One region of the Pseudomonas putida group bacterium ESBL64 genome, then DNA from elsewhere that is predicted to be linked to it. Evidence: predicted binding sites of a transcription regulator. Region 1 holds the regulator's gene; each other region holds the start of a gene.
What was found. The regulator FliA, encoded in region 1, starts transcription of late flagellar genes. The targets are predictions, from matches to a motif close to CTAAAGTTTNNNNNNNNNNNGCCGNTAA.
Positions count from the first base shown of each region.

Region 2: the regulator FliA is predicted to act here: its motif matches at 2,444-2,471, upstream of V6093_RS06735 (methyl-accepting chemotaxis protein).
Region 3: the regulator FliA is predicted to act here: its motif matches at 3,144-3,171, upstream of motA (flagellar motor stator protein MotA).

Region 1 covers NZ_CP145799.1:2,258,154-2,264,124, reverse strand. Annotated here, with positions in the region: gene flhA (flagellar biosynthesis protein FlhA) at 1-50, shown strand, start outside; gene flhF (flagellar biosynthesis protein FlhF) at 62-1,369, shown strand; gene fleN (flagellar synthesis regulator FleN) at 1,463-2,296, shown strand; gene fliA (RNA polymerase sigma factor FliA) at 2,293-3,033, shown strand; gene V6093_RS10250 (chemotaxis response regulator CheY) at 3,141-3,515, shown strand; gene V6093_RS10245 (protein phosphatase CheZ) at 3,538-4,326, shown strand; gene V6093_RS10240 (chemotaxis protein CheA) at 4,339-5,971, shown strand, end outside.
Region 2 covers NZ_CP145799.1:1,484,983-1,490,953, reverse strand. Annotated here, with positions in the region: gene V6093_RS06745 (NAD(P)H dependent flavin oxidoreductase family protein) at 1-763, opposite strand, end outside; gene V6093_RS06740 (PLP-dependent aminotransferase family protein) at 764-2,260, shown strand; gene V6093_RS06735 (methyl-accepting chemotaxis protein) at 2,531-4,156, shown strand; gene mgtA (magnesium-translocating P-type ATPase) at 4,898-5,971, shown strand, end outside.
Region 3 covers NZ_CP145799.1:4,493,985-4,499,955, reverse strand. Annotated here, with positions in the region: gene rsgA (small ribosomal subunit biogenesis GTPase RsgA) at 1-876, shown strand, start outside; gene motB (flagellar motor protein MotB) at 1,184-2,224, opposite strand; gene motA (flagellar motor stator protein MotA) at 2,228-3,079, opposite strand; gene V6093_RS20390 (HDOD domain-containing protein) at 3,210-4,745, shown strand; gene V6093_RS20385 (rhodanese-like domain-containing protein) at 4,790-5,599, shown strand; gene asd (archaetidylserine decarboxylase) at 5,609-5,971, shown strand, end outside.

The DNA of each region.
Region 1 (5,971 bases):
CGGACAACAAGCAAGTCACCATCGTTGCCACCGTGGGCCCTAACGGCTGAGGTAGGGGATAATGCAAGTTAAGCGATTTTTCGCCGCCGATATGCGTCAGGCCATGAAACTGGTCCGTGACGAGCTGGGCGCCGATGCCGCAATCATTGGCAACCGCCGCATTGCCGGTGGTGTCGAGCTGACGGCCGCGCTGGACTACAAGCTGTCCGCCCTGGCCCCGCGTGTGCCCAACGCCGAGCTGGAAGAAGAGCTGCGCAAGACCCACACGCGCATTGCCACTGCCCAGGCCGAGCTGGACCAGCGTCAGGACAGCAGCGACAACAACCGCCAATTGTTCGCCGGGCAATCTTTGACCGCTGCCGAACCGTTGATCGAGCCGCACGTCGATGCCCCTGAGGCCGCCGCCGTACCGGCTGCTGCGCCGGTTGACCCGCGCCTGTTCGATGCCATGCGCTCGGAGCTGTCGGGTCTGCGCGAGCTGCTGGAAGTGCAACTCGGTTCGCTGGCCTGGAATCAGCTGCAGGGCAGCAAGCCGCAGCAGGCCAACCTTTGGCGCCGCCTGCAGCGCATCGGCCTGTCCGGGCCGATCGCCCGCGAGCTGCTGGACCTGACCGCCGAGATCGAGGAACCGCGCCAGGCCTGGCGCATGCTGCTGGCTCACTTGGCGCGGATGATCGAAGTACCTGAAATCGAGCCGATCGAAGAGGGCGGGGTGATCGCCATGGTCGGCCCGGCGGGCATGGGCAAGACCACCACCCTGGCCAAGCTGGCCGCGCGCTACGTGCTCAAGTACGGCGCGCAGAACCTGGCGCTGGTGAGCATGGACAGCTTCCGTATCGGCGCCCAGGAGCAGCTCAAGACCCTGGGCCGCATCCTCAACGTGCCGGTGACTTACGTCGACCCGGGCCAGTCGCTGGCAGCAGCGCTGGAGCCACTGCTGCGCAAGCGCGTGGTGCTGATCGATACTGCCGGCCTGCAGGCCAGCGACCCTGCGCTGCGCATGCAGCTGGAAACCTTGGCCGGGCGTGGCATTGCCGCGAAGAACTACCTGGTGCTGGCCACCACCAGCCAGAAGCAGGTGCTGACCGCCGCCTACCACAGCTACAAGCGCTGTGGCCTGGCCGGCTGCATCCTGACCAAACTCGATGAAACGGCAAGCCTTGGCGATGTGTTGAGCCTTGCCATCAGTCATGAACTGCCAGTGGCCTATCTTACCGATGGCCCACGCATTCCTGACGACCTGCACCTGCCAAGGGGCCACCAGTTGGTCACGCGGGCGGTGAATGTGCAGCAGCAGGACGAGCCCAGCGAAGAGGCCATGGCCGACATGTTCGCTGATCTCTATCACAACCCACGGCGAGCGGGTTGACCATGAAGCGTGTGCAAAGTCGCTATGCCAAGGGGCACGCAGAATTGCCCTACGTGTGGCCTGAGTCCCAGCGAGACAAGGTAAAGAACAGACATGGGTAGCATGCATCCCGTACAGGTGATCGCCGTGACCGGTGGCAAAGGTGGCGTCGGCAAGACTAACGTTTCAGTGAACTTGTCCCTGGCGCTGGCCGAGCTTGGCCGCAGGGTCATGCTGCTGGACGCCGACCTGGGCCTGGCCAATGTCGACGTATTGCTGGGCCTTACCCCCAAACGTACCCTCGCCGATGTGATTGAAGGGCGTTGCGAGCTGCGTGACGTGATGCTGCAGGGCCCCGGCGGTGTGCGCATCGTACCGGCAGCCTCGGGCACCCAGAGCATGGTGCATCTGGCCCCGGCCCAGCATGCCGGGCTGATCCAGGCGTTCAGCGAGATCGGCGACAACCTCGATGTGTTGGTGATCGATACCGCTGCGGGTATCGGTGACTCGGTGGTCAGCTTCGTTCGCGCCGCCCAGGAAGTGCTGCTGGTGGTGTGTGATGAACCTACCTCGATTACCGACGCCTACGCGTTGATCAAGCTGCTCAATCGCGACTATGGCATGAATCGTTTCCGTGTGTTGGCCAACATGGCGCAGAGCCCGCAGGAAGGGCGCAACCTGTTTGCCAAGCTGACCAAGGTCACCGACCGCTTCCTTGACGTTGCCCTGCAGTACGTGGGTGCCGTGCCGTACGACGAGTGCGTGCGCAAGGCGGTGCAGAAGCAGCGTGCCGTCTACGAAGCCTTCCCTCGCTCCAAGTGTGCGCTGGCCTTCAAGGCGATTGCCCAGAAGGTCGACAGCTGGCCGCTGCCGGCCAATCCGCGCGGCCATCTGGAGTTCTTTGTCGAGCGCTTGGTGCAACCCACCAGCGCGGGACCCGTACTATGAACGCCAGCGGCTTCAAGATGTACAGCCGGGCGGCGAAGGACGCCCAGTACGAGCTGATCGAACGCTACGCCCCGCTGGTCAAGCGCATCGCGTACCACCTGTTGGCGCGATTGCCGGCCAACGTGCAAGTCGAGGACCTGATCCAGGCCGGCATGATCGGCCTGCTGGAAGTGGCCAACAAATACGACGCCAGCAAGGGCGCCAGCTTTGAGACCTACGCTGGCATCCGCATCCGCGGGGCCATGCTGGACGAAGTGCGCAAAGGCGATTGGGCACCGCGTTCGGTACACCGCAACACCCGTATGGTCAGTGATGCCATGCGTGCAGTTGAGGCCAGAACAGGCCGTGACGCTAAAGATCATGAAGTTGCTGCCGAACTCCAATTGAGTCTCGATGATTACTACGGGATCTTGAACGATACCCTGGGCAGCCGCCTGTTCAGCTTTGACGACCTGTTGCAGGACGGCGAGCACGAAGGGCTGCATGAGGATGGCGCCAGTGGCCAGGTCGAACCTGCGCGCGGCCTGGAGGAGGAGCGCTTCCAGGCTGCCCTGACCGAGGCTATCGCCAACCTGCCGGAGCGTGAGCGCCTGGTGCTGGCGCTGTACTACGACGAAGAGCTGAACCTCAAGGAAATCGGTGAGGTGCTGGGTGTCAGCGAGTCGCGGGTCAGCCAGTTGCACAGCCAATGTGCCGCGCGCCTGCGCAGCCGCCTGGGGGAATGGCGGGCGCGTTGAGCCCACTGTCGTTGCAGTCGTTTTCCACGTTGTACCGAATTGAATGAGTGCGTGCTCGGTAGGCCGAGCGCGTTTGAGACTGCTTGGAGGTCTAATTGGACAAGAACATGAAAATCCTCATCGTTGACGACTTTTCGACGATGCGGCGGATCATCAAGAACCTGTTGCGTGACCTGGGTTTCACCAACACCGACGAAGCCGATGACGGCACCACAGCGTTGCCGATGCTGGAAAACGGTCACTACGACTTCCTGGTGACCGACTGGAACATGCCGGGCATGTCCGGCATCGACCTGCTGCGTAAAGTGCGTGCCAGCGACAAGCTGAAAAGCATGCCGGTCCTGATGGTGACCGCTGAAGCCAAGCGCGACCAGATCATTGAAGCGGCACAGGCCGGGGTCAATGGGTACGTGGTCAAGCCGTTCACCGCTCAGGTGCTCAAAGAGAAGATCGAGAAGATCTTCGAACGCGTCAACGGCTGAGTCACGTCAGGGGGGGCGCGTCATGGATTCATCACAAACGTCTTTGGGCGAGTTCGAGTCGACCCTGAAGAAGCATGCCCAGGAGTTGGTCGAAAGCCTGGAGCGGGGCCGTTTCGGCGAGGCGGTGCAGTTGATTCACGAACTGAACCAGACCCGCGACCGCGGCCTGTACCAGGAAGTCGGCAAGCTGACTCGCGAGCTGCACAGTGCCATCGTCAGTTTCCAGATCGACCCCACCATGCCACAGGCAGAAGAGGTGTCGCAGATTACCGACGCCACCGAGCGCCTGTCGTATGTGGTCAAGCTCACCGAGGGCGCGGCCAACCGCACCATGGACCTGGTCGAGGAAAGCACACCGGTGCTCAATGAGCTCGCCAGCGAGGCCAAGGCCCTGAGCACCGACTGGCAGCGCTTCATGCGCCGCGAAGTGGCTGCGCCGGAATTCCGTGATCTGGTCAAGCGAGTCGACAGTTTCCTGACGCACAGCGCCGAGGGCAACCGCAAGGTTTCCGGGCACCTCAATGACATTTTGCTGGCCCAGGACTATCAGGACCTGACCGGCCAGGTGATCAAGCGCGTCACCGCACTGGTGACCGAGGTGGAAAGCAACCTGCTCAAGCTGGTGCTGATGGCCAGCCAGGTCGACCGCTTTGCCGGTATAAAACATGACCACGATCAATTGCGTGCAGAAAAAGATCGAGAAAAACATCCGACTCGGGGTGAAGGTCCGCAGATTCATGCCGATAAGCGTGAAGACGTCGTGTCCGGTCAGGACGATGTCGATGATCTGCTGTCCAGCCTTGGTTTTTAAGGAGCACGTTTGATGAGCTTCGGCGCCGATGAAGAAATCCTCCAGGATTTCCTGGTAGAAGCCGGCGAAATTCTTGAGCAATTGTCCGAGCAACTGGTCGAGCTGGAAAGCCGACCTGACGATGCCGACCTGCTCAATGCGATCTTTCGCGGTTTCCACACTGTAAAAGGGGGCGCCGGCTTCCTCCAGCTGAACGAGCTGGTGGAGTGCTGCCATATCGCCGAGAACGTGTTCGACGTCCTGCGCAAAGGTGAGCGCCGGGTCGATGCGGAACTGATGGATGTGGTGCTCGAGGCACTGGATACGGTCAACAGCATGTTTGGCCAGGTGCGCGAGCGTGCCGAAGTGACACCGGCCACCCCCGCACTGCTGGCAGCGTTGTCGCGCCTGGCCGAACCTGGCGCAGCCGAAACTGTTGCAGCGCCTGCACCGGCGCCGGTTGCCGACGTGTCGGTTGCCGCGCCGGCCGAGGCCGAGGAGCAACACCAGGACATCACTGACAGTGAATTCGAGCAGTTGCTCGATTCGCTCGATGCGGTCAAGGCGCAAGCGGCGGCCGACGAGCAGATGCAGGGCGAGACTGTCAGCGGTGCGGGTGATGAAATCACCGACGCCGAGTTCGAATCGCTGCTCGACCAGTTGCACGGCAAGGGCCAGTTCAATGCCGAGGTTGCCGCGCCGCCGGTGGCCGTCAGCAGCGAAGCGGTCAGTGATGAGATCACCGACGCCGAATTCGAATCGCTGCTCGACCAGCTGCATGGCAAGGGCACCTTCCAGGCTGGCGCCTTGCCAGCCGCCCAGGCACCAGCGCCTGCCGCACCCGACAACAGTGCCGCCAGCGATGAAATCAGCGAGCACGAGTTCGAAGCCCTGCTGGACCAGTTGCACGGCAAGGGCAAGTTCGGTGGCGATGTTGCCACTGTAGAGGCCCCGGCTGCTGTCCAGGCGCAAGCGCCGGCTGCCGCCAAGGCCGAAAGCCCGCCAGTGACCAAGCCCGCTGCCGCGCCAGCGCCAGCGCCTGCGCCGGCCAGCAAACCTGCCGCGGCGCCTCGCGCGCCGGCCCCGGCCGCTGAAAAGCATGCCGCCAGCGAAGCGGAAACCACGGTACGCGTCGATACCGCGCGCCTGGACGAGATCATGAACATGGTCGGCGAACTGGTGCTGGTGCGTAACCGTCTGGTGCGCCTGGGCCTGAACAGCGGCGACGAGGCCATGTCCAAGGCCGTGTCCAACCTTGACGTGGTCACCGCCGACCTGCAGACCGCGGTGATGAAAACCCGTATGCAGCCGATCAAGAAAGTCTTCGGCCGCTTCCCGCGCCTGGTCCGCGACCTGGCGCGCCAGTTGAAGAAAGAGATCAATCTGGAGCTGGTCGGCGAAGAGACCGACCTTGACAAGAACCTCGTAGAAGCCTTGGCCGACCCGCTGGTGCACTTGGTGCGCAATGCGGTCGACCACGGTATCGAGATGCCCGAGGAGCGTGAAACGTCTGGCAAGGCACGTACCGGCCGCGTAGTGCTGTCGGCCGAACAGGAAGGCGACCACATCCTGCTGTCGATCTCGGACGATGGCAAGGGCATGGACCCGAACATCCTGCGCGCCAAGGCCGTGGAAAAGGGCCTGATGGACAAGGACGCCGCCGAGC
Region 2 (5,971 bases), 770 kb from region 1:
CGCCGGCCAAGGCTGTCAGCAACAGCGGCTTGATGCCGGCGTAACCTGTGCCAGTGGCGAAAAGGATCAGCGGGCGTTGATCATCGTGCTGCCAGGTACAGGCGCCCAGCGGGCCCTCGAGCTTTACCGTTGCACCTGCTTGCAGGGTGGGCAGCAAACCTTCAGTGAACAGGCCGCCGCTGACCTTGCGGATGTGAAACACCAGTTGCCCTTGTTCCTGGGCAGGCAGGTTGGCAATGGAGAAACAGCGGCTGTCGCCGTTGTCCAACTGAAACCGCATGTACTGGCCCGCCCGCACCTCCAGCGGCTGAGCAGGTTGCAACACCAGCTCGACGATATCTGCGCTCAGCGCGCGCTTGCCAACCACCTGTGCCTGGGTTTCCAGTGCGGGTGCGTCCAGTGACCAGCCGGGTATTTCCAGGCGCATGTCGCTGCAGGCGTGGCTCTGGCACAGCAACATCTCGTCGGCGGCCAAGGGGTAGGAAGGCGGCGGCGTGTCCGCATCCCGCTGCTTGTCCTGATGCTGCCCCGACACCACCTTGACCTTGCACGAGCCGCAGGCGCCGCGGCGGCAGGAGAAGGGTACCGGCAGGCCGCTGGCGAGCATGGCGTCGAGCAGCAGCTCCTGGCTGGCTTCGAAGGTTTTGCCCGTGGGCGAAATTTCAATGACGTGGCGGCTTTGCATGAGCACCTCGGGGCAAATGGAGGTTCGATTGTTGCTATAGTCCAGGACCAGCAGAACCTCCAGTTTTGGATATTTCATATGGTCCAGCTTCGTAAATGGCAGCCACTGCTCAAACTCGATGGGGCACAAGCTTCGTACCGGCAGATCGTCGAAGGGTTGGTGGCCGCAATCAGCGAGGGTCGCCTGCGCCCTGGCACGCCGTTGCCGGGCACGCGGGAGATGGCGCAACTGCTGAACGTCAATCGCAAGACCGTGATCCTTGCTTATGAGGAAGCCGAAACCAAAGGCTGGCTGCAAAGCGTGCAACGCCGGGGCACCTTTGTCAGCCAGCAGCTGGCGCCTGGCACAGCGGCCGTTTGCGGTGCCGTGCGGCCTTTTGCCCTGGCGCTGCCAGAGGAACCTGCCGTTGCCTACTTCAAGGCGAACGAACAGGCTGTAGCCCAACAAGGCCGGCCAGGGGCCTTGTTCTTCGACAACGGCGCCTGTGACCACCGCCTGCTACCGCAGGCTGTACTGCACCGCTATTACCGCAATGCCTTGCGCAGCAGCTTCAGCAGCAATAGTGTGCGCCACGGCAGCGAGTGCAGCAGCCGCAATCTGCGCAGCGCCCTGGCCGACATGTTGCGGCACAATCGCAGCCTGAACGTTGGCGCCGAGCATATCTGCCTGACCCAGGGGGTGCAGATGTCGCTGTCCCTGGTGGCCAGTGTGTTGCTCAAGCCGGGTGACGTTGTGCTGGTCGAGCGCCTGAGTTACCCCCCTGCCTGGGAGATCTTCCGTCAGCTGGGTGCCCGCCTGGTGACCGTGGAGCTGGACCATGAGGGCTGCCGAGTCGATCAGCTCGAGGCCCTGTGCCGGCAGCACAAGGTGCGGATGATGTACATAACACCCCATCACCAGTTCCCGACCACGGTCAGCCTGCCAGCCGGGCGCAGGCAACAGTTGCTGGAGCTGGCGCGCCAGCATGCCTTTTGCGTGGTCGAAGAAGATTACGACTACGAATACCACTTTGCCGGGCGGCCTTATCTGCCGTTGGCCAGCGACCGCCAGCAGCGGCACGTGATTTACATTGGCTCACTGTCCAAGCCTTTGGGCAGCACGTTCCGTTGCAGCTATATCGTGGCACCGGTGGAAGTGACAACCGTGCTGGAACGCAGGGCGATGTTGACCCTGGGGCAGGGCGATGCAGTCATGCAGCAGATGTTGGCGGACCTGATCAATGATGGCGAACTGAAGAAGCACCTGCGCCGGGTCAACCGCGAGTACCGGCGCCGGCGCGAGACTTTGTTGGGGTGTTTGCGCGATGCGTTCGACGAACAGATCAGCGTGCAGGCGCCAGAAGGTGGCCTGGCGCTGTGGGTGAGGTTTGCCGATGAGATCAACGTGGATCAGTTGGTCGACAAAGCGCTGGAACGGGACCTGGTGGTGCGCAGTGGGCGACAGTTTTCACCGTTTGGCCATGCCGAGAATGCCTTGCGCCTGGGGTTTGCTTCGCTGGATGCCGATGAGATCCGGCAGGCTACCCAACGCCTGGCAGACGCCGCGAAAGCGATTGGCAAGGCGCGGTGGCTGTAGGCACGGCCATCTGCCGCGACAGGGGATGGCACGGGCTTCGCCCGTGTTCGCGGGCAAGCCCGCTCCCACAGTGATCGCGCTGGCCTCAGGATTTGTGCAAGAGGGTTACGCCCCCAAGGGGCGCGCGGCCTTTGGGTCTCAACGCATTCCGTTCGGTTACCGCACATAACCGTATCTCGGCGCCTCAAGCCTGCGCCAGCACCTCCGATAGCAGCACACCCACCCTCGAATCTTCGATCAGAAGTGGTGCCAACAAGGAGTACTGCCCGCATGCTTGCCAACCTGAAAATTCGCACCGGAATGTTCTGGGTGTTGTCGCTGTTCAGCCTGACCCTGCTGTTTTCGACGGCCAGTGCCTGGTGGGCTGCCGTGGGTAGCGACCAGCAGATCACTGAACTGGACCAGACTGCGCACCAGTCGGACCGGTTGAACAATGCGTTGCTGATGGCGATTCGCTCCAGCGCCAACGTGTCTTCGGGCTTTATCGAGCAGTTGGGTGGCCATGACGAGAGTGCAGGCAAGCGCATGGCGCTGTCGGTGGAGCTGAACAACAAGAGCCAGACGCTGGTCGACGAATTTGTCGAAAACGCCCGTGAACCCGCCCTTCGCGTGCTGGCAACCGAGCTGCAGGCTACCTTTGCCGAATACGCCAAGGCGGTGGCGGGGCAGCGCGAAGCGACCCGCCAGCGTTCCCTGGAGCAGTATTTCAAGGTCAACAGCGATGCCGGTAATGCCATGGGGCGGTTGCAAACCCTGCGCCAGCAGCTGGTGACCACACTGAGCGAACGTGGCCAGCAAATCATGCTCGAGTCCGACCGGCGTCTGGCCCGGGCGCAATTGCTGAGCCTGTGCCTGCTGGGCATGACCGTGGTGCTGGCGGTGCTGTGCTGGGCGTTCATTGCCCAGCGTGTGTTGCACCCCCTGCGTGAAGCCGGTGGGCATTTCCGGCGCATTGCCAGTGGCGACCTGAGCGTGCCGGTGCAAGGGCAGGGCAACAACGAAATCGGCCAACTGTTCCATGAGCTGCAGCGCATGCAGCAGAGCCAGCGCGACACCCTTGGGCAGATCAACAACTGTGCCCGGCAGTTGGACGCCGCCGCCTCGGCGTTGAACGCGGTCACCGAGGAAAGCGCCAACAACCTGCGTCAGCAGGGGCAGGAGCTGGAGCAGGCCGCGACTGCCGTGACCGAAATGACCACGGCAGTGGAGGAGGTTGCGCGCAACGCGATCACCACCTCGCAAACCACCAGTGAATCCAACCAGCTGGCCGCGCAAAGCCGCCGGCAAGTCAGCGAAAACATCGACGGCACCGAAGCGATGACCCGCGAGATCCAGACCAGCAGTGCGCACCTGCAGCAGTTGGTGGGGCAGGTGCGGGACATCGGCAAGGTGCTGGAAGTGATCCGCTCGGTGTCCGAGCAGACCAACCTGCTGGCGCTCAATGCTGCCATCGAGGCGGCCCGTGCCGGTGAGGCCGGGCGCGGCTTTGCGGTGGTGGCGGATGAGGTGCGCACACTGGCCTACCGCACGCAACAATCGACCCAGGAAATCGAGCAGATGATCGGCAGCGTGCAGGCGGGGACCGAAGCTGCGGTGGCTTCCATGCAGGCCAGCACCAACCGCGCCCAGTCGACACTGGACGTGACCCTGGCCTCGGGGCAAGTGCTGGAGGGCATCTACAGTGCGATCGGCGAAATAAACGAGCGCAATCTGGTCATTGCCAGTGCGGCCGAAGAGCAGGCTCAGGTAGCGCGAGAAGTAGACCGCAACTTGCTGAACATCCGCGAACTGTCCAACCATTCCGCGGCAGGTGCGCAGCAGACCAGCGAGGCGAGCAAGGCGTTGTCGGGGCTGGTGGGGGAGATGACGGCGTTGGTGGGACGGTTCAAGGTTTGAGGCGCTGCGCCTGCGTGGAACATTAAGATAAGGTTAAACTTATTTAAAGTTCCCCTTGCGGGTTGACTTCGATACTACGCTTGAATAAAGTTCGACCGCCCCGAGCGCGGGGCCTTTTTTCCCTTCACTGAAGAATTCAATGGACACAGTATCTCGTCGCTGCCTGACCTCTGCCGAATGGCCGGGTCAGGCACTTGAACCGGAACACCGGTCCCGACACCCTGGTCGGGCAAGCCGCGCCAGAGCCTGATGCTCCGCCGTGACTTGCCGCCGCCGGTGTTGGCCGGTTGGAGGCAAGCTCATGAACCTCACTTCATTCGTTTCACATCGCCAGCCTGCGTGCCTTGCGCCGCGGCAGGCCCGCGCCTGGCCGCGGCGTCTGCACGGCTACCTTGACCACCACCAGCACCCCCCAAGTAGTTGCGGGGTGCTGGCGCGTCTTCATGCACGCTTGAGCCCCCGCACTTCTCACTGAATAAAAGATATTGAGCGGTATCTTTATGCTCGAACTTTTCACCTTAAAAGTTCGCGGGATAACTATTGCCCTGTGTTTATGAAAAGGAACCAAACCATGGATTGCGCGAGTAGAAAGTTCGCTGCCGACACAACTTCCGACTCTCGGCAGCGGACAGACAACTGTCGGAAAGAACCAGCATTATTCAGCGACCCGACATGCCTTCGTTCACCGCCTGAGTGAAACGTCTGTGTGTCGTGCCGCCGCAGCGGCAGGAGCACAGCAACATGACTGTCAAACACCGTAACACCTCATCGGCCAAGGCCGAACGCGAAACCCGCCTGTCCACCCGCGCCGCCCGTGAAGCGCGCAATGGCCTGGCGGTCACCCTCGCCAACCTCGATGCCAGCGAACAGGGCCTGACCGAGCACGAAGCCGCCAAGCGCCTGGCGTGCGATGGGGCCAACCAGGTTGCCCACGACCCGCAACCCCACGCCCTGGTGCAACTGCTCAAGGCCCTGAACAACCCGTTCATCTATGTACTGCTGACCCTGGCCGGGATCAGCTTCGTCACCGACTACTGGCTGCCGGTCAGCGCAGGCGAAGCAGACGATGCCGACCTGACCAAGGTCATCATCATCATGACCATGGTCAGCCTCAGCAGCCTGCTGCGCTTCTGGCAGGAGTACCGCTCGAACAAGGCTGCCGACGCGCTCAAGGCAATGGTGCGCAGTACTGCCACGGTGTTGCGCCGCGAGCAGATCGGGCAAGCCCCGCGCCTGCGCGAAGTGCCCATGGACGAACTGGTGGCCGGCGACATCGTGCAGCTTTCTGCAGGTGACATGATTCCCGCCGATATCCGCCTGCTCGAAGCGCGCGACCTGTTTATCAGCCAGGCCGTGCTCACCGGCGAAGCGTTGCCGGTCGAAAAGTACGACACCTTGGGTAATGTCGCGCAGAAGTCGGCGGCCGAGCATGGCGCACATCAGGACAACCTGCTCGAGTTGCCGAACATCTGCTTCATGGGTACCAATGTGGTCAGTGGCCGCGCCCGCGCCGTGGTGGTCGCCACCGGCCGACGCACCTATTTTGGCTCGCTGGCCAAGGCCATTGCCGGTTCGCGCAGCCAGACCGCTTTTGACCGCGGCGTGAACAGCGTCAGCAGCCTGCTGATCCGCTTCATGCTGGTGATGGTGCCGGTGGTGTTCATGATCAACGGTTTGGTGAAAGGCGACTGGGGTGATGCCTTCCTCTTCGCGCTTGCCGTGGCAGTGGGCCTGACCCCGGAAATGCTGCCGATGATCGTCAGCGCCAACCTGGCCAAGGGCGCCGTGGCCATGGCCCGGCGCAAGGTGGTGGTC
Region 3 (5,971 bases), 2.2 Mb from region 1:
TTCGGCGTGCAGGTAGAAGTTGAAGCTCAGGATGGCGAAACCGCAGGCCAGGTGTTCCGCTGCCATTTGCGCGCAAACCTGCCAGCACTGGTCACCGGCGACCGTGTCGTGTGGCGTGCGGGTAACCAGGGCATCGGCGTAATCGTGGCGCAGATGCCGCGCAGCACCGAGCTGTGCCGGCCGAACAACCATGGTCAACTCAAGCCGGTGGCAGCCAACGTCGACCTGATCGTGATCGTGTTCGCCCCGGCGCCGGAGCCGCACCCGAACCTGATCGACCGCTATCTGGTAGCGGCCGAGCACGCCGGCCTGCGCCCGCTGCTGCTGCTGAACAAAGCCGACCTGATCAACGACGAGAACGGCCCCGGCCTGCATGCGCTGCTGGAGGTCTACCGCGAACTGGGCTACCCGCTGCTGGAAGTTTCGGCACACCACGGCGACGGCATGCAGCGCCTGCAGCAACAACTCGACGGCCATATCAGCGTGTTCGTCGGCCAGTCGGGGGTGGGCAAGTCGTCGCTGGTCAACAGCCTGCTGCCAGACGCTGGCACCCGCGTCGGCGACTTGTCGGAATGGTCAGGCCAGGGTACCCACACCACCACCACGGCGCGGCTTTACCACTTCCCCAACGGCGGGGACCTGATCGACTCGCCGGGTATTCGCGAGTTCGGCCTTGGCCATGTCAGCCGCGACGACGTGGAGGATGGCTTCATCGAGTTCCGCGACCTGTTCGGCACCTGCCGCTTCCGCGACTGCAAGCATGACCGCGAACCGGGCTGCGCCCTGCTCAAGGCACTGGAAGAGGGGCGCATCAAGCCGCAGCGCATGAACAGCTACCGCTCGATCATCGCCAGCCTGGCAGAAGACAGCTACTGAAACGCTCGAAATGAAAGTTGCCGCGCCCCCTTGTAGGAGCGGGTTTACCCGCGAATACGGTGGCGACTGCAACGGTGAACGGCGGGTGGAAATTGGCCAGCAGGTCCGGCCCTTTCGCGGGTGAACCCGCTCCTACGACGGCCTGCGCCCAATCACCGATGCGTATGTAGGAGCGGCCTTAGCCGCGAACACCGGCAACGCCGGTGCCATTCACCGCACTGGCGGCTTCGCGGGTAAACCCGCTCCTACAGTGATCGCGCCAGCGTTCAGGTGGTGGGTAGCACAGTTGCCCACCCCAAAAAGCCGCTTACTGATCCTTGGCTTCATCCATCTTCAGCGTGCCATCTTCAAAGATGTTCAGCTTCTGGCGCAGCTCGCGCGGTTGCATCGGTGCCTGTTCAGTTGCCCCTGGGTCAGCCGGTGCCGAAGCCCCTGGCGCAGCACCACTGGCTGGCGCTGCAGGTGCCGTTGGCGCAGCTGGCGGTGTTTCCGGCGCACCCTGCTCACCTTCGATATTGCGCTGGGCTTTCTTGGTCAGCACGATGATGTCGATACGGCGGTTGACCGGGTTGAACGGGTCCTTGCGGTCGAACAGTGACGACGAGGCGTACCCCACCACCCGTGCCACCTGGCCGTCCGGGTAGCCACCCGCCACCAGGGCACGCCGCGCGGCGTTGGCGCGGTTGGCCGACAGCTCCCAGTTACCGTATTCGCCAGTGCCAGCATACGGCTTGGCATCGGTATGGCCGCTGATGCTGATCTTGTTCGGCACCGCCTTGATGGTGTCGGCCATGGCCAGCAGGATATCTTCGAAGTAAGGCTGCAGGCGCGCGCTACCGATGTCGAACATCGGTCGGTTCTCAGCATCCATGATCTGGATGCGCAGGCCGTCCTGGGTGATCTCGAACAGGATCTGGTCCTTGAACTTCTGCAGCTGCGGGTTCTCTTCCACCTTGTTCTGCAGTTCCTGCAGCAACAGCTCCAGACGCTCGCGCTCGACCTGCTCGGCCATGGTCTCGACCTGGTCCTTGTTCAGCTGAGTGGGGGACTGCTGCGTCGGCTCGGTCTTCACTTCCGGATTGATGGTTTTGTCCGGCGCCATCTCCGGGGAACCCCCCAGGTCGATGACATAAGGCGTGCCACTCTCGGAGAAACCAATAGGGTCCTGGAAATAGCCGGCAATGGCGATCTTCTGCTCAGGCGTGGCCGTGGACAACAGCCACAGCACCAGGAAGAACGCCATCATCGCCGTGGCGAAGTCGGCAAAGGCGATTTTCCAGGCGCCACCATGGTGGCCGCCGCCAAAGCGCTTGACGCGCTTGACGATGATGGGCTGATTGTTCTCCATGACTCAGCGACCGCGAACCGCTTGTTCCAGTTCGGCGAAGCTTGGGCGGTGCTTGGGGTACAGCACCTTGCGCCCGAACTCGACCGCCAGCGAAGGTGGCATGCCCGACGCCGAGGCCACCAGCGAAGCCTTGATCGATTCGTAGAGGTTCAGTTCTTCCTTGGCATCGTGCTCCAGGCACTTGGCCAAAGGGCCGAAGAACCCGTAAGCCGCCAGAATACCGAAGAAGGTACCCACCAGTGCCGCACCTACGTGCATGCCGATGGCCGCCTGATCGCCATCGCCCAGCGAGGCCATGGTCACCACGATACCCAGTACCGCCGCAACGATACCGAACCCGGGCATACCGTCGGCGATGCCGGTCACCGCGTGGGACGGGTGCTCCAGCTCTTCCTTCATGCTCAGCAGTTCCATGTCGAACAGGCCCTCGAGCTCGTGCGGGGCCATGTTGCCGGTGGACATGATGCGCAGGTAATCGCAGACGAAGGCGGTCATGCGCTCATCGGCCAGTACCGTCGGGTACTTGGCGAAGATCGGGCTGGCTGCGGCGTCCTCGATGTCGGCCTCGATGGCCATCATGCCTTCGCGACGGCTTTTGTTGAGGATTTCGTAAACGAGGCCCAGCACCTCCAGGTAGAAGGCATGGCTGAAGCGCGAGCCGAACATCTTCATCGACTTCTTGATGACGTGCATGGTCATGTGGCCAGGGTTGGCCTGCAGGAATGCACCAAAGGCCGCACCGCCGATGATCAGTACTTCGAACGGCTGGATCAGCGCTGCGATCTTGCCGTGGGAGAGCACGTAGCCGCCGAGCACGCTCGCGAATACGACGATGATGCCGATAATTTTAGCCATAGGTTCAAAGCACTTGCTGTCGTGGTCAGGGGAAGAGACGGGAGCTTTAAAACTCTTCTTCTACTTATCGGCAGAACTGCGCCAGACTATAGCCACTCAATGCGAAAAGCCAGTTCGGACTGATGTCAAAATGCCAATTGAAACCAAGGTGCCCACTCAGGCCCCGCGTACGCTAGAGGCCTGGGTAAAGCTGCTCGAGAGTGTTCGCATCCCCGTGCCGAAGCACAGCTACGACCGGGTCATGGCTGCCATCCACGATAGCCGTCGCTCGCTGCGCGATATCGCCGAACTGATGCAGGATAGCCCGGCACTGGTGCTGTCAGTGATGCGCGAAGCCAATCACCCCACCAATGCCAGCCTTGCCGAACCCGCCGAAAGCCTGGAGGTCGCTCTCAACCGCCTGGGCCTGGAGCGCAGCGAGCAGCTTCTCAAACGCCTGCCGGCGCTGCCCGTGGAGGAAATTCCGCCGGTACTGTGCCAGTTCCAGATGATCAGCCAGCATGCGGCACAGCAGGCCAGCGGCCTGTTCGCCAGCCGCCTGGCACGGCTGTGGCAAGAGATTCACTGGGGCAGCCTGCTGTTCCTGTCGCCACTCTGGCCACTGGCACTGGCCTACCCCAAGCTGCTCGACACTTGGGAGCTGCGGGTTATCCACAAAGGTGAAGACGCCGCCCACGTCGAGGAAGAACTGTTTGGCGTGCGCATCATGGCGCTGTGCCAGACCATGGCCGAGTATTGGCGCCTGCCCCAATGGGTCACCCAGGGTTATCGCCTGCTACTGGAAGAGCGCGAACAACTGGCCCAGGTGCTGAATATCGCCCGCGACGAAGACCTGCTCAGCCAGCAACACCGCCTGGACGCCGAGCCCGGCCTGCGGCGCTGGTTCAACCAGCCGGCCAATACCGTACTGCTGGCCAACAACCTGGCCCTGGCGGCACAGGTCGGCTGGGACAACCCGCACCTGCTGCGCTGGCAACTGCTGACCGCGCTGTACCTGCAAACCTCGCTGGAAGACGTGCAGCAGCAGGTGCACCAGCAGGCTGCCGCCAGCGCCCGCCGCCACGCCCGGCATGCCCTGTTCCACCCGGCCGAGGCCTTGATCTGGCCGTGGCACCAACGCCGCCCTCACCCGGACATGCTCGCACCGCCACCGCCCAGCAGCGACGACCTGGCACGCTGGCGCACGCTGTGCCAGCACCTGCTGGCCCAACCCAGCCCGTTCACCAACACCGTGCACCTGGCCACGCAGGCCCGTGAGGCCCTGCTGGCCTGCGGCATGCAACGCATCATGCTGCTTAGCCTGGACAAGGCCAGTGACTACCTGCGCGTGCAGCAAATTGCCGGCCTGCCCAAGGAGGCCGGGGCTCTGGCTCTGCAGGTATCGCAGAACAAGCTGCTGCAAAAGCTGCTGAGTCAGGCCGGGCAGTTGCGCATCACACCTGAAAACCACAGCCAGTTCTCGGCGCTGTTGCCCGCCCCGCTGCGCACCTTGTTCCGCAGCGAACATGTACTGCTTCGCTCGCTGGCTGCGAACGACCAGGTGCTGATGCTGTTGGTGGCCGAGCAGGGCTGCCGGCCTTTGGCGGATATCAGCGTGCAAGCCTTCGGCAAGACCGCACAATGCATCGAGCGGGCCTTGTCGGTGTTTACCAACCGCAAGGGTTGAGCCTTGCGCTACAATCGCCCCTCTTTCCACACTGGAGACCGTGGATGACCGACTTTTCCGGCCTGCCCCTGGTGATCGAAGCTGCAGACCTGCTGCCACGCCTGGATTCGCCGCAGCTGATCCTGGTCGACCTGAGCAGCGCCAACCGCTATGTCAGCGGGCATATCCCCGGCGCGCGCTTTGTCGAAGGCAAGCGCACCCAGCTCGGCCAGCCCCCGGCGCCCGGCCTGCTGCCAGCCCTGGGCGAGCTCGAAAAACTGTTCAGCGAACTCGGCCACCGCGCCGATGCCGTGTATGTGGTGTACGACGATGAAGGCGGCGGCTGGGCCGGGCGCTTCATCTGGCTGCTCGATGTCATCGGCCACGAGCGCTACCACTACCTCAATGGCGGTATCCAGGCCTGGCCGGCAGACAAGCTGTCCACCGCAGTGCCTGCCATTGGCAGCGCCCCGGTGCACCTGCACGTAGACAGCGCACCCACTGCCACCCGCGAGTACCTGCAAAGCCGCCTGGGCGCCGATGACCTGGTCATCTGGGACGCACGCGGCCCGCAGGAATTCAGCGGCGAAAAAGTGCTGGCAGCCAAAGGCGGCCACATCCCCGGCGCGATCAACTTCGAGTGGACCGCCGGCATGGATTTCAACGACCACCTGCGCATCCGCCAGGACATCGCTGAAGTCCTCAAGCAACTGGGCATCACCCCTGACAAGGAGGTGATCACCCACTGCCAGACCCACCGCCGCTCCGGTTTCACTTACCTGGTGGCCAAGTCCCTCGGTTACCCACGCGTCAAGGCCTACGCCGGCTCGTGGGGCGAATGGGGCAACCACCCGGACACGCCTGTAGAAGTCTAAGGAACCTGCATGAAATCCCGTCTGTTCATCATCAGCCAGTACCTGCTGCCGCACCACCTGCTGTCGCGGCTGGCCGGCTGCATCGCCGAGTGCCGCGTGCGCTGGTTCAAGAACGCCTTCACCGCATGGTTCGCCAAGCGCTACCAGGTGAACATGAGCGAGGCGCTGGTCGAAGACCTGAGCGCTTACGAGCACTTCAATGCGTTCTTCACCCGCGCCTTGAAACCTGGTGCCCGTCCGCTGGACGAATCCCCGGGCGCCATCCTGTGCCCGGCCGACGGTGCGGTCAGCCAGCTTGGCCCGATCGAGCACGGTCGTATCTTCCAGGCCAAAGGCCACGGTTTCAGCGCGCAAGAGCTGCTGGGCGGTGAT